DNA from 3 places in the Cytobacillus sp. Bva_UNVM-123 genome. Region 2 is predicted to be linked to each of the others. Evidence: a T-box and tRNA genes for the amino acid it is inferred to sense, from the RefSeq annotation. Region 2 holds a T-box; the other regions hold tRNA genes.

Evidence for each region. The T-box of region 2 lies ahead of KDN24_RS18505 (valine--tRNA ligase). A T-box ahead of a tRNA ligase gene usually reads a tRNA of that ligase, here a tRNA-Val.
Region 1: it encodes a tRNA-Val, which carries the amino acid that the T-box ahead of KDN24_RS18505 (valine--tRNA ligase) is inferred to sense. The anticodon was not compared.
Region 3: it encodes a tRNA-Val, which carries the amino acid that the T-box ahead of KDN24_RS18505 (valine--tRNA ligase) is inferred to sense. The anticodon was not compared.

The regions. Positions count from the first base shown of each region.
Region 1 is NZ_CM177772.1:1,507,038-1,510,272, reverse strand. Features, by position in the region: tRNA gene KDN24_RS07230 (tRNA-Leu) at 1-40, opposite strand, end outside; tRNA gene KDN24_RS07225 (tRNA-Cys) at 74-148, opposite strand; tRNA gene KDN24_RS07220 (tRNA-Gly) at 158-232, opposite strand; tRNA gene KDN24_RS07215 (tRNA-Gln) at 236-310, opposite strand; tRNA gene KDN24_RS07210 (tRNA-His) at 371-446, opposite strand; tRNA gene KDN24_RS07205 (tRNA-His) at 493-568, opposite strand; tRNA gene KDN24_RS07200 (tRNA-Trp) at 578-651, opposite strand; tRNA gene KDN24_RS07195 (tRNA-Tyr) at 655-739, opposite strand; tRNA gene KDN24_RS07190 (tRNA-Thr) at 753-825, opposite strand; tRNA gene KDN24_RS07185 (tRNA-Phe) at 853-928, opposite strand; tRNA gene KDN24_RS07180 (tRNA-Asp) at 1,099-1,175, opposite strand; tRNA gene KDN24_RS07175 (tRNA-Met) at 1,179-1,252, opposite strand; tRNA gene KDN24_RS07170 (tRNA-Val) at 1,407-1,482, opposite strand; tRNA gene KDN24_RS07165 (tRNA-Glu) at 1,550-1,624, opposite strand; tRNA gene KDN24_RS07160 (tRNA-Ser) at 1,643-1,735, opposite strand; tRNA gene KDN24_RS07155 (tRNA-Asn) at 1,739-1,813, opposite strand; rRNA gene rrf (5S ribosomal RNA) at 1,831-1,947, opposite strand; rRNA gene KDN24_RS07145 (23S ribosomal RNA) at 2,220-3,235, opposite strand, start outside.
Region 2 is NZ_CM177772.1:3,602,920-3,606,154, forward strand. Features, by position in the region: gene KDN24_RS18505 (valine--tRNA ligase) at 1-1,292, opposite strand, end outside; T-box leader at 1,400-1,753, opposite strand; gene KDN24_RS18510 (YszA family small membrane protein) at 1,927-2,118, shown strand; gene ysxE (spore coat protein YsxE) at 2,132-3,199, opposite strand.
Region 3 is NZ_CM177772.1:3,988,802-3,992,036, reverse strand. Features, by position in the region: rRNA gene KDN24_RS20575 (23S ribosomal RNA) at 1-1,353, shown strand, start outside; rRNA gene rrf (5S ribosomal RNA) at 1,501-1,617, shown strand; tRNA gene KDN24_RS20565 (tRNA-Val) at 1,628-1,703, shown strand; tRNA gene KDN24_RS20560 (tRNA-Thr) at 1,710-1,785, shown strand; tRNA gene KDN24_RS20555 (tRNA-Lys) at 1,920-1,995, shown strand; tRNA gene KDN24_RS20550 (tRNA-Leu) at 2,006-2,087, shown strand; tRNA gene KDN24_RS20545 (tRNA-Gly) at 2,101-2,175, shown strand; tRNA gene KDN24_RS20540 (tRNA-Leu) at 2,182-2,270, shown strand; tRNA gene KDN24_RS20535 (tRNA-Arg) at 2,278-2,351, shown strand; tRNA gene KDN24_RS20530 (tRNA-Pro) at 2,362-2,438, shown strand; tRNA gene KDN24_RS20525 (tRNA-Ala) at 2,449-2,521, shown strand; tRNA gene KDN24_RS20520 (tRNA-Met) at 2,552-2,628, shown strand; tRNA gene KDN24_RS20515 (tRNA-Ile) at 2,671-2,747, shown strand; tRNA gene KDN24_RS20510 (tRNA-Ser) at 2,758-2,850, shown strand; tRNA gene KDN24_RS20505 (tRNA-Met) at 3,037-3,110, shown strand; tRNA gene KDN24_RS20500 (tRNA-Asp) at 3,114-3,190, shown strand.

The sequences.
Region 1 (3,235 bases), 2.1 Mb from region 2:
ATTTTGAGTCGTGCGCGTCTGCCAATTCCGCCACACCGGCATATATAAAAGGAGACGATTAATATTTAATAATTGGAGGCGGCAACCGGATTTGAACCGGTGAATAAAGGTTTTGCAGACCTTGGCCTTACCACTTGGCTATGCCGCCAGATTAAAATGGAGCGGAAGACGGGATTCGAACCCGCGACCCCCACCTTGGCAAGGTGGTGTTCTACCACTGAACTACTTCCGCAGATGGCTGGGCTAGCAGGATTCGAACCTACGAATGACGGAGTCAAAGTCCGTTGCCTTACCGCTTGGCTATAGCCCAATAATAATTTATTATTACTATTCATTATACGAATTTATTTGATATATATTACTTAAAATATGGGGCGGCTGATGGGAATCGAACCCACGAGTGTCGGAACCACAATCCGATGCGTTAACCACTTCGCCACAACCGCCATAATGAATGGAAAGGGTATTAATTTCATAATCAATATTATATTATGGGGCGGCTGATGGGAATCGAACCCACGAATGTCGGAACCACAATCCGATGCGTTAACCACTTCGCCACAACCGCCATAATGAATGGCAGGGGTAGTAGGAATCGAACCCACATCAAAGGTTTTGGAGACCTTCGTTTTACCATTAAACTATACCCCTAAATGGTGGTGGGGGACGGATTCGAACCGCCGAACCCAAAGGGAGCGGATTTACAGTCCGCCGCGTTTAGCCACTTCGCTACCCCACCGTATACAAGACAGTGCCGGCCAGAGGACTTGAACCCCCAACCTACTGATTACAAGTCAGTTGCTCTACCAATTGAGCTAGGCCGGCATATTCATTTTTAATTCATTATTTAAATGGTGGCTCAGGACGGAATCGAACCGCCGACACAAGGATTTTCAGTCCTTTGCTCTACCGACTGAGCTACTGAGCCAAATGAAATATTACTTCCTAAACTAATTTTGCGATAAAAAGTGTGCGCCAAATCTCTTCTCGATTTGTTGCAAATTTTAAAAGTTTACCATTCGGTGATGTTTTGCTCTGTCGCTGTAATCTTTTAAAATTCTCTACCGACTGAGCTACTGAGCCAAACATTTTTTTAAATGGCGGTCCGGACGGGACTCGAACCCGCGACCTCCTGCGTGACAGGCAGGCATTCTAACCAACTGAACTACCGGACCAGATTGCGGGGACAGGATTTGAACCTGCGACCTTCGGGTTATGAGCCCGACGAGCTACCGGACTGCTCCACCCCGCGATAATAATATTTATTAGATTTCACAATGCTTGTTTTAAGCATTAGGACTGTCCCGATTTCAGGAAGCTTAGTCAAAAAGCAGCTCAATCGGTACAACTCGCAGTTTAATCGATGAAGTAACGCTCGTTGCTCCACCCCGCGACAATAATATTAATGGTGGAGGATGACGGGCTCGAACCGCCGACCCTCTGCTTGTAAGGCAGATGCTCTCCCAGCTGAGCTAATCCTCCGAAGCACAGGACGTGCGAGTGCATGCGTTGCGACAGGACGTCGCGCATTTAGCATGCCTTCTTAAAATGGTGACCCCTACGGGATTCGAACCCGTGTTACCGCCGTGAAAGGGCGGTGTCTTAACCGCTTGACCAAGGGGCCATTATATATTTATGTAAATGGCGGAGAGCAAGGGATTTGAACCCTTGAGACAGCTATAAACCGCCTACACGATTTCCAATCGTGCTCCTTCGGCCACTCGGACAGCTCTCCTAATGGCTCCGCAGGTAGGATTCGAACCTACGACCGTTCGGTTAACAGCCGAATGCTCTACCACTGAGCTACTGCGGAATGATAATAATAAAGCTGCTTGGCGGCGTCCTACTCTCACAGGGGGAGAGCCCCCAACTACCATCGGCGCTGAGAAGCTTAACTTCCGTGTTCGGGATGGGAACGGGTGTGACCTTCTCGCTATCGCCACCAAACCAATATCTTTATATTCTCATTTAAGAGATTTTCAAAGACATACTCTATTATAACTATTTTTTAGCTTTTTGCAAGAGGAAAATTTACAATTTCATTCCCTCAAAACTAGATAATGGTAAGAAGAAAAAAGAGTAATCTTAAAGCGTGTCCAGCTCCAGTGCCTAGGGGCTCGAGGTCTTAAGTCAATCCGTCAAGAAGGTTAAAGTACAACCTTCTCGCCGTCTCGTCTTAAGCTTGTCGCCCCTAAGCAAGGCACTTCCGCTTTTCGTTTTTGGTTAAGTCCTCGACCGATTAGTATTTGTCAGCTCCACGTGTCACCACGCTTCCACCTCAAACCTATCAACCTGATCATCTTTCAGGGGTCTTACTAGCTTGCGCTATGGGAAATCTCATCTCGAGGGGGGCTTCATGCTTAGATGCTTTCAGCACTTATCCCGTCCGCACATAGCTACCCAGCTATGCCTTTGGCAAGACAACTGGTACACCAGCGGTGCGTCCATCCCGGTCCTCTCGTACTAAGGACAGCTCCTCTCAAATTTCCTGCGCCCACGACGGATAGGGACCGAACTGTCTCACGACGTTCTGAACCCAGCTCGCGTACCGCTTTAATGGGCGAACAGCCCAACCCTTGGGACCGACTACAGCCCCAGGATGCGATGAGCCGACATCGAGGTGCCAAACCTCCCCGTCGATGTGGACTCTTGGGGGAGATAAGCCTGTTATCCCCGGGGTAGCTTTTATCCGTTGAGCGATGGCCCTTCCATGCGGAACCACCGGATCACTAAGCCCGACTTTCGTCCCTGCTCGACTTGTAGGTCTCGCAGTCAAGCTCCCTTGTGCCTTTACACTCTACGAATGATTTCCAACCATTCTGAGGGAACCTTTGGGCGCCTCCGTTACTCTTTAGGAGGCGACCGCCCCAGTCAAACTGCCCACCTGACACTGTCTCCCGCCCCGATAAGGGGCGCGGGTTAGAATTTCAATACAGCCAGGGTAGTATCCCACCGATGCCTCCACCGAAGCTGGCGCTCCGGCTTCCTAGGCTCCTACCTATCCTGTACAAGCTGTACCGAAATTCAATATCAGGCTACAGTAAAGCTCCACGGGGTCTTTCCGTCCTGTCGCGGGTAACCTGCATCTTCACAGGTACTATAATTTCACCGAGTCTCTCGTTGAGACAGTGCCCAGATCGTTACGCCTTTCGTGCGGGTCGGAACTTACCCGACAAGGAATTTCGCTACCTTAGGACCGTTATAGTTACGGCCGCCGTTTACTGGGGCTTCAATT
Region 2 (3,235 bases):
ACATATACTTTTCCTGTTTCTTTATGATACCAAGCAGGAATACGATGACCCCACCATAGCTGACGGGAAATACACCAATCGCGAATATTCTCCATCCAGCGTAGATATGTTCCTTCGAAGCGATTTGGAACGAAATGAACCTTTTCCTCCTTCTGTTGAAGTGTGATTGCTTCATTAGCTAAAGGCTGCATTTTTACAAACCATTGTGTGGATAGATATGGCTCAACGACAGCACCGCTCCGCTCAGAATGACCCACTGAATGTAAATGCTCTTCAATTTTGAATAATACACCTAGCTCTTTGAGGTCTTTTACAATTTGCTTACGGCATTCAAAACGATCCATATCTTTGTATTTGCCAGCTTTTTCATTCATCGTTCCGTCTTCATTCATCACAAGCACACGTTCAAGATTGTGGCGGTTGCCAATTTCAAAGTCATTCGGGTCATGGGCAGGAGTAATTTTTACTGCTCCTGAACCAAATTCCATATCAACATAATCATCAGCAACAATTGGTATTTCACGGCCAACAATCGGAAGCTTAACTGTTTTCCCAATAAGGTGCTGATAGCGCTCATCCTCTGGGTGAACGGCAACTGCTGTATCACCAAGCATTGTTTCTGGACGGGTTGTCGCAATTTCAATATGACCTGAACCATCTGATAACGGATATTTCATATGATAGAAGGCGCCTTGAACATCTTTATGGATAACCTCAATATCTGAAAGAGCTGTTTTTGTTGACGGATCCCAGTTAATAATGTATTCGCCACGATAAATGAGTCCTTTTTTATAAAGAGAAACGAATACTTCACGAACTGCTTGAGAAAGGCCTTCATCTAGTGTAAAACGCTCACGGCTGTAGTCTAAGCCTAACCCTAGCTTTGACCATTGTTCGCGTATATGACTTGCATATTCCTCTTTCCATTTCCATGTTTCTTCAACAAATTTATCTCTGCCTAAATCATAACGAGATTTTCCTTCATTGCGAAGTTTTTCTTCAACCTTTGCTTGTGTAGCAATTCCGGCATGATCCATACCAGGCAGCCAAAGAACATCATAACCCTGCATTCTTTTCATGCGTGTTAGAATATCTTGAAGAGTTGTATCCCATGCATGACCAAGATGAAGCCTCCCAGTTACATTTGGAGGTGGAATAACGATCGTATACGGCTTTTTATTCTCATCATCCTTCGCCTCAAAAAACTTACCTTCTAGCCACCAATTGTAACGCCCCTTTTCAATCGATTGAGGGTTATATTTTGTTGGCATCGTAATTTCTTTTGTTTCCATCCGATTTCATCCTTTCTTAAATCAAATTCGCCTTGGCGAAATTGCACCCAGTTTTTATCGAGCGAGCTCGATAAATTCCCATTAAAAACAAAAAACTCCATTCGCCATAAAAGGACGAATGGAGTATGCTTCGCGGTACCACCTTTTTTTTAATCAAAAGCCAAAAAAATGCGAAGGGGGCTTAATTAGGATCGAAAACATAAGACAAGTTGAATTATCTTATAACCTCGAGTCCCAAAACACCGAAGCCAGACAGGATCTTGCTTATCCTTGCGTTCTAGTTTTGATTAACTCTTAAACAGATAACGGATTTCCCGTCTTTTGCTACTTCGGCTTGTTGCCTTTCACAAAAGAAGCTCAAGGGCGACCTTCCAACGGTTTTGCTTAGAAAACCTTTCAGCTACTGGTTTTCCTCTCTTAAAGCAAATTGCCATCGTACTCTTCCCTATCCTCGCTGATAATATATATGATTATATTACTAATAGTAAGGTTTTACGTCAATCATTATGACCGATTTAATTGTATTATATGCATTTTAGCGTAATTTGAAACATACTGTAAATTAATAGGCACATAAAAGGATGTTTACACATAGTATAGTGAATGAAAGGAAATTCGGAAAGGAGCGTAATGAATGAGAAGAAGATATAATCCCAATACACTTCCACCTTGGTTACGGACAATAAGAGGAGCATGCTCACAATTTATCATTCCATTTTGCTGTTTTCAAGGGATACGAGTCATTATTTTTCCTACGACGTTTGATGTTCTATTTCTTGCCGCTTTAATCTTAATTGCTGTAGCTTTGCATTTACAACTGCTTTAAAGGAGCCCAAAATTTAAGATTGACTTTGGGCTCCTTTTTGTGTTTGTGTTTGTGCTTCTGCTTCTTTTGCTTGCTTTTTTTGCTGCTCAATTTCCTCTATTCTCATGACAACATACTCTGTATTTTTGAACAGCCAGTATTGTCTATGAAGATGGTAAGTAGCTTTTCGTTCACTTAAACGTTTTGGACTTTTGTAATATTTTTCCGCTGAGCGAATGATAGAACCAGGATGGGCAAAATAACTTAAAAAAAGCAAAAACTCATCTTCTTTAAAAGGAAAATGATTCAAATACGTATAAATCCATTCAATACATTCCTCTGAGCGTTTAGGATGTGTTTTTAATGTCCGTGATAAAAAAGGCAATAAATCATGAAGAGGTGATCCTTGTTTAGCATTTTCAAAGTTAATAAAATATCCGTAGCCCCTATCATCATACAGGAAGTGTTCGGTCGAGACTTTTCCATGAACAATTACAGTACGAGCTTTATCATTATCCTTCGTTTTTTCATACCATTCCTTTAATTTATTACTTGAATATCTCAATGCTTGATTGACTTCATTATAATAAAGGGCAAATGATAATTCGAATGGGGACATGTATACCCTCTGTTCACACGCCTCAATAAAACCTTCGAGAAATTCTGTTTCTTTTTCCCACTCCTGTATAGTATTTTCATAATGTTCCTTTCTCTCATCCTTCTCTATTTTCACTTCACGAACAGATAATGTATGCAGCCTTGCTAATTCTCGAAATAACTGCTGATGACGAGCAAAACGATTTTCCTTCTCTTCATTTGCTAACCAAGGCATTAAATAATAAAGTTCATTATTATGGAGAACTGCATACCTACCATCAACAGTTGGGAAAATTGGCACAATCCGATTATATCCATTTTGAAATAAGGTTTGGACATGACGAATAAAGTCGGCGCCTTGTTTTGGGTTAATTTTTTTTAAAGCAAATATACCTTTATTCGTATAGATTCGTTGAACATTGCCTATTTCCTCCACAAAATGAGGCTCAAGGGCATAATGCTTTACGATCGGCATAACTTTCATTAATCGATTCTTTTCATACATAAGAATCACTCACCTTTATAGAAAAACGAAAATGAT
Region 3 (3,235 bases), 390 kb from region 2:
GGGAAATAGAGTACCGAAGTTCCTGAATCCACACTGCCAAGAAAAGCCTCTAGCGAGGTAACAGGTGCCCGTACCGCAAACCGACACAGGTAGGCGAGGAGAGAATCCTAAGGTGAGCGAGAGAACTCTCGTTAAGGAACTCGGCAAAATCACCCCGTAACTTCGGGAGAAGGGGTGCTCATTTGGGTGAATAGCCCGGATGAGCCGCAGTGAATAGGCCCAGGCGACTGTTTAGCAAAAACACAGGTCTCTGCGAAGCCGCAAGGCGAAGTATAGGGGCTGACGCCTGCCCGGTGCTGGAAGGTTAAGAGGAGGGGTTAGCGTAAGCGAAGCTCTGAATTGAAGCCCCAGTAAACGGCGGCCGTAACTATAACGGTCCTAAGGTAGCGAAATTCCTTGTCGGGTAAGTTCCGACCCGCACGAAAGGCGTAACGATCTGGGCACTGTCTCAACGAGAGACTCGGTGAAATTATAGTACCTGTGAAGATGCAGGTTACCCGCGACAGGACGGAAAGACCCCGTGGAGCTTTACTGTAGCCTGATATTGAATTTCGGTACAGCTTGTACAGGATAGGTAGGAGCCTAGGAAGCCGGAGCGCCAGCTTCGGTGGAGGCATCGGTGGGATACTACCCTGGCTGTATTGAAATTCTAACCCGCGCCCCTTATCGGGGCGGGAGACAGTGTCAGGTGGGCAGTTTGACTGGGGCGGTCGCCTCCTAAAGAGTAACGGAGGCGCCCAAAGGTTCCCTCAGAATGGTTGGAAATCATTCGTAGAGTGTAAAGGCACAAGGGAGCTTGACTGCGAGACCTACAAGTCGAGCAGGGACGAAAGTCGGGCTTAGTGATCCGGTGGTTCCGCATGGAAGGGCCATCGCTCAACGGATAAAAGCTACCCCGGGGATAACAGGCTTATCTCCCCCAAGAGTCCACATCGACGGGGAGGTTTGGCACCTCGATGTCGGCTCATCGCATCCTGGGGCTGTAGTCGGTCCCAAGGGTTGGGCTGTTCGCCCATTAAAGCGGTACGCGAGCTGGGTTCAGAACGTCGTGAGACAGTTCGGTCCCTATCCGTCGTGGGCGCAGGAAATTTGAGAGGAGCTGTCCTTAGTACGAGAGGACCGGGATGGACGCACCGCTGGTGTACCAGTTGTCTTGCCAAAGGCATAGCTGGGTAGCTATGTGCGGACGGGATAAGTGCTGAAAGCATCTAAGCATGAAGCCCCCCTCGAGATGAGATTTCCCATAGCGCAAGCTAGTAAGACCCCTGAAAGATGATCAGGTTGATAGGTTTGAGGTGGAAGCGTGGTGACACGTGGAGCTGACAAATACTAATCGGTCGAGGACTTAACCAAAATAATTATGATTACTCTATTTCTTCTTCTTATTATCTAGTTTTGAGGGAATGAAATTGCAAATTTTCCTCTTGCAAAAAGCTAAAAATTAGTTATAATAGAGTATGTCTTTAGAAAATCTCTTAAATGAGGATATTAAGATATTGGTTTGGTGGCGATAGCGAGAAGGTCACACCCGTTCCCATCCCGAACACGGAAGTTAAGCTTCTCAGCGCCGATGGTAGTTGGGGGCTCTCCCCCTGTGAGAGTAGGACGCCGCCAAGCTATTAAATATGGAGGATTAGCTCAGCTGGGAGAGCATCTGCCTTACAAGCAGAGGGTCGGCGGTTCGATCCCGTCATCCTCCACCATTATGAGCCGGCCTAGCTCAATTGGTAGAGCAACTGACTTGTAATCAGTAGGTTGGGGGTTCAAGTCCTCTGGCCGGCACCAGATTTTAAAAGATTACAGCCACGAAGCTTTACTTCAACGAATGGTAAGCTTTTAAAATCTGCGACAAAGACCAAAGGGCTTTGGAGCATATTTATTACTACTATCAAAATTCAGTTTTTAAAACTTTGAATTTTGAGCCATTAGCTCAGTCGGTAGAGCATCTGACTTTTAATCAGAGGGTCGCAGGTTCGAATCCTGCATGGCTCACCACTTTAAATATGCGGGTGTGGCGGAATTGGCAGACGCACTAGACTTAGGATCTAGCGCCGCAAGGCGTGGGGGTTCGACTCCCTTCACCCGCACTTTACATAATATGCGGAAGTAGTTCAGTGGTAGAACACCACCTTGCCAAGGTGGGGGTCGCGGGTTCGAATCCCGTCTTCCGCTCCATAATGTGCCGGGGTGGCGGAACTGGCAGACGCACAGGACTTAAAATCCTGCGGTAGGTGACTACCGTACCGGTTCGATTCCGGTTCTCGGCACCATTATATTGCGCCCGTAGCTCAATTGGATAGAGCGTCTGACTACGGATCAGAAGGTTATGGGTTCGACTCCTTTCGGGCGCGTTTGTTTTTTCGGGAAGTAGCTCAGCTTGGTAGAGCACTTGGTTTGGGACCAAGGGGTCGCAGGTTCGAATCCTGTCTTCCCGACCACTAAAATTACGGGGCCTTAGCTCAGCTGGGAGAGCGCCTGCCTTGCACGCAGGAGGTCAGCGGTTCGATCCCGCTAGGCTCCATTATTATTTAAATATAATAAACATTTATTTGGCGGTGTAGCTCAGCTGGCTAGAGCGTACGGTTCATACCCGTAAGGTCGGGGGTTCGATCCCCTCCGCCGCTACCATATTCAAGATTGCTTACAAGTTTTGATATAATGATGAATCTTGGACCTTTAGCTCAGCTGGTTAGAGCAGACGGCTCATAACCGTCCGGTCGTAGGTTCGAGTCCTACAAGGTCCACCATATAACATACGGAGGAATACCCAAGTCCGGCTGAAGGGATCGGTCTTGAAAACCGACAGGCGGGTTAAACCGCGCGGGGGTTCGAATCCCTCTTCCTCCGCCATTTTTCTTAAATGAATGGCATAACAAGATTTAAAATATTACTATCGCGGGGTGGAGCAACGAGCGTTACTTCATCGAGTAAACTGCGAGTTGTACCGATTGAGCTGCTTCTTGAGTAAGCTTCCTGAAATCGGGACAGTCTTAATGCTTAAAACAAGCATTGTGAAACTTTAAAAAATATTATTATCGCGGGGTGGAGCAGTTCGGTAGCTCGTCGGGCTCATAACCCGAAGGTCGCAGGTTCAAATCCTGTCCCCGCAATTTGGTCCGGTAGTTCAGTTGGTTAGAATGCCTGCCTGTCACGCAGGAGGTCGCGGGTTCGAGTCCCGTCCGGACCGCCATTTTAAAAAAATGTTTGGCTCAGTAGCTCAGTCGGTAGAGAATTT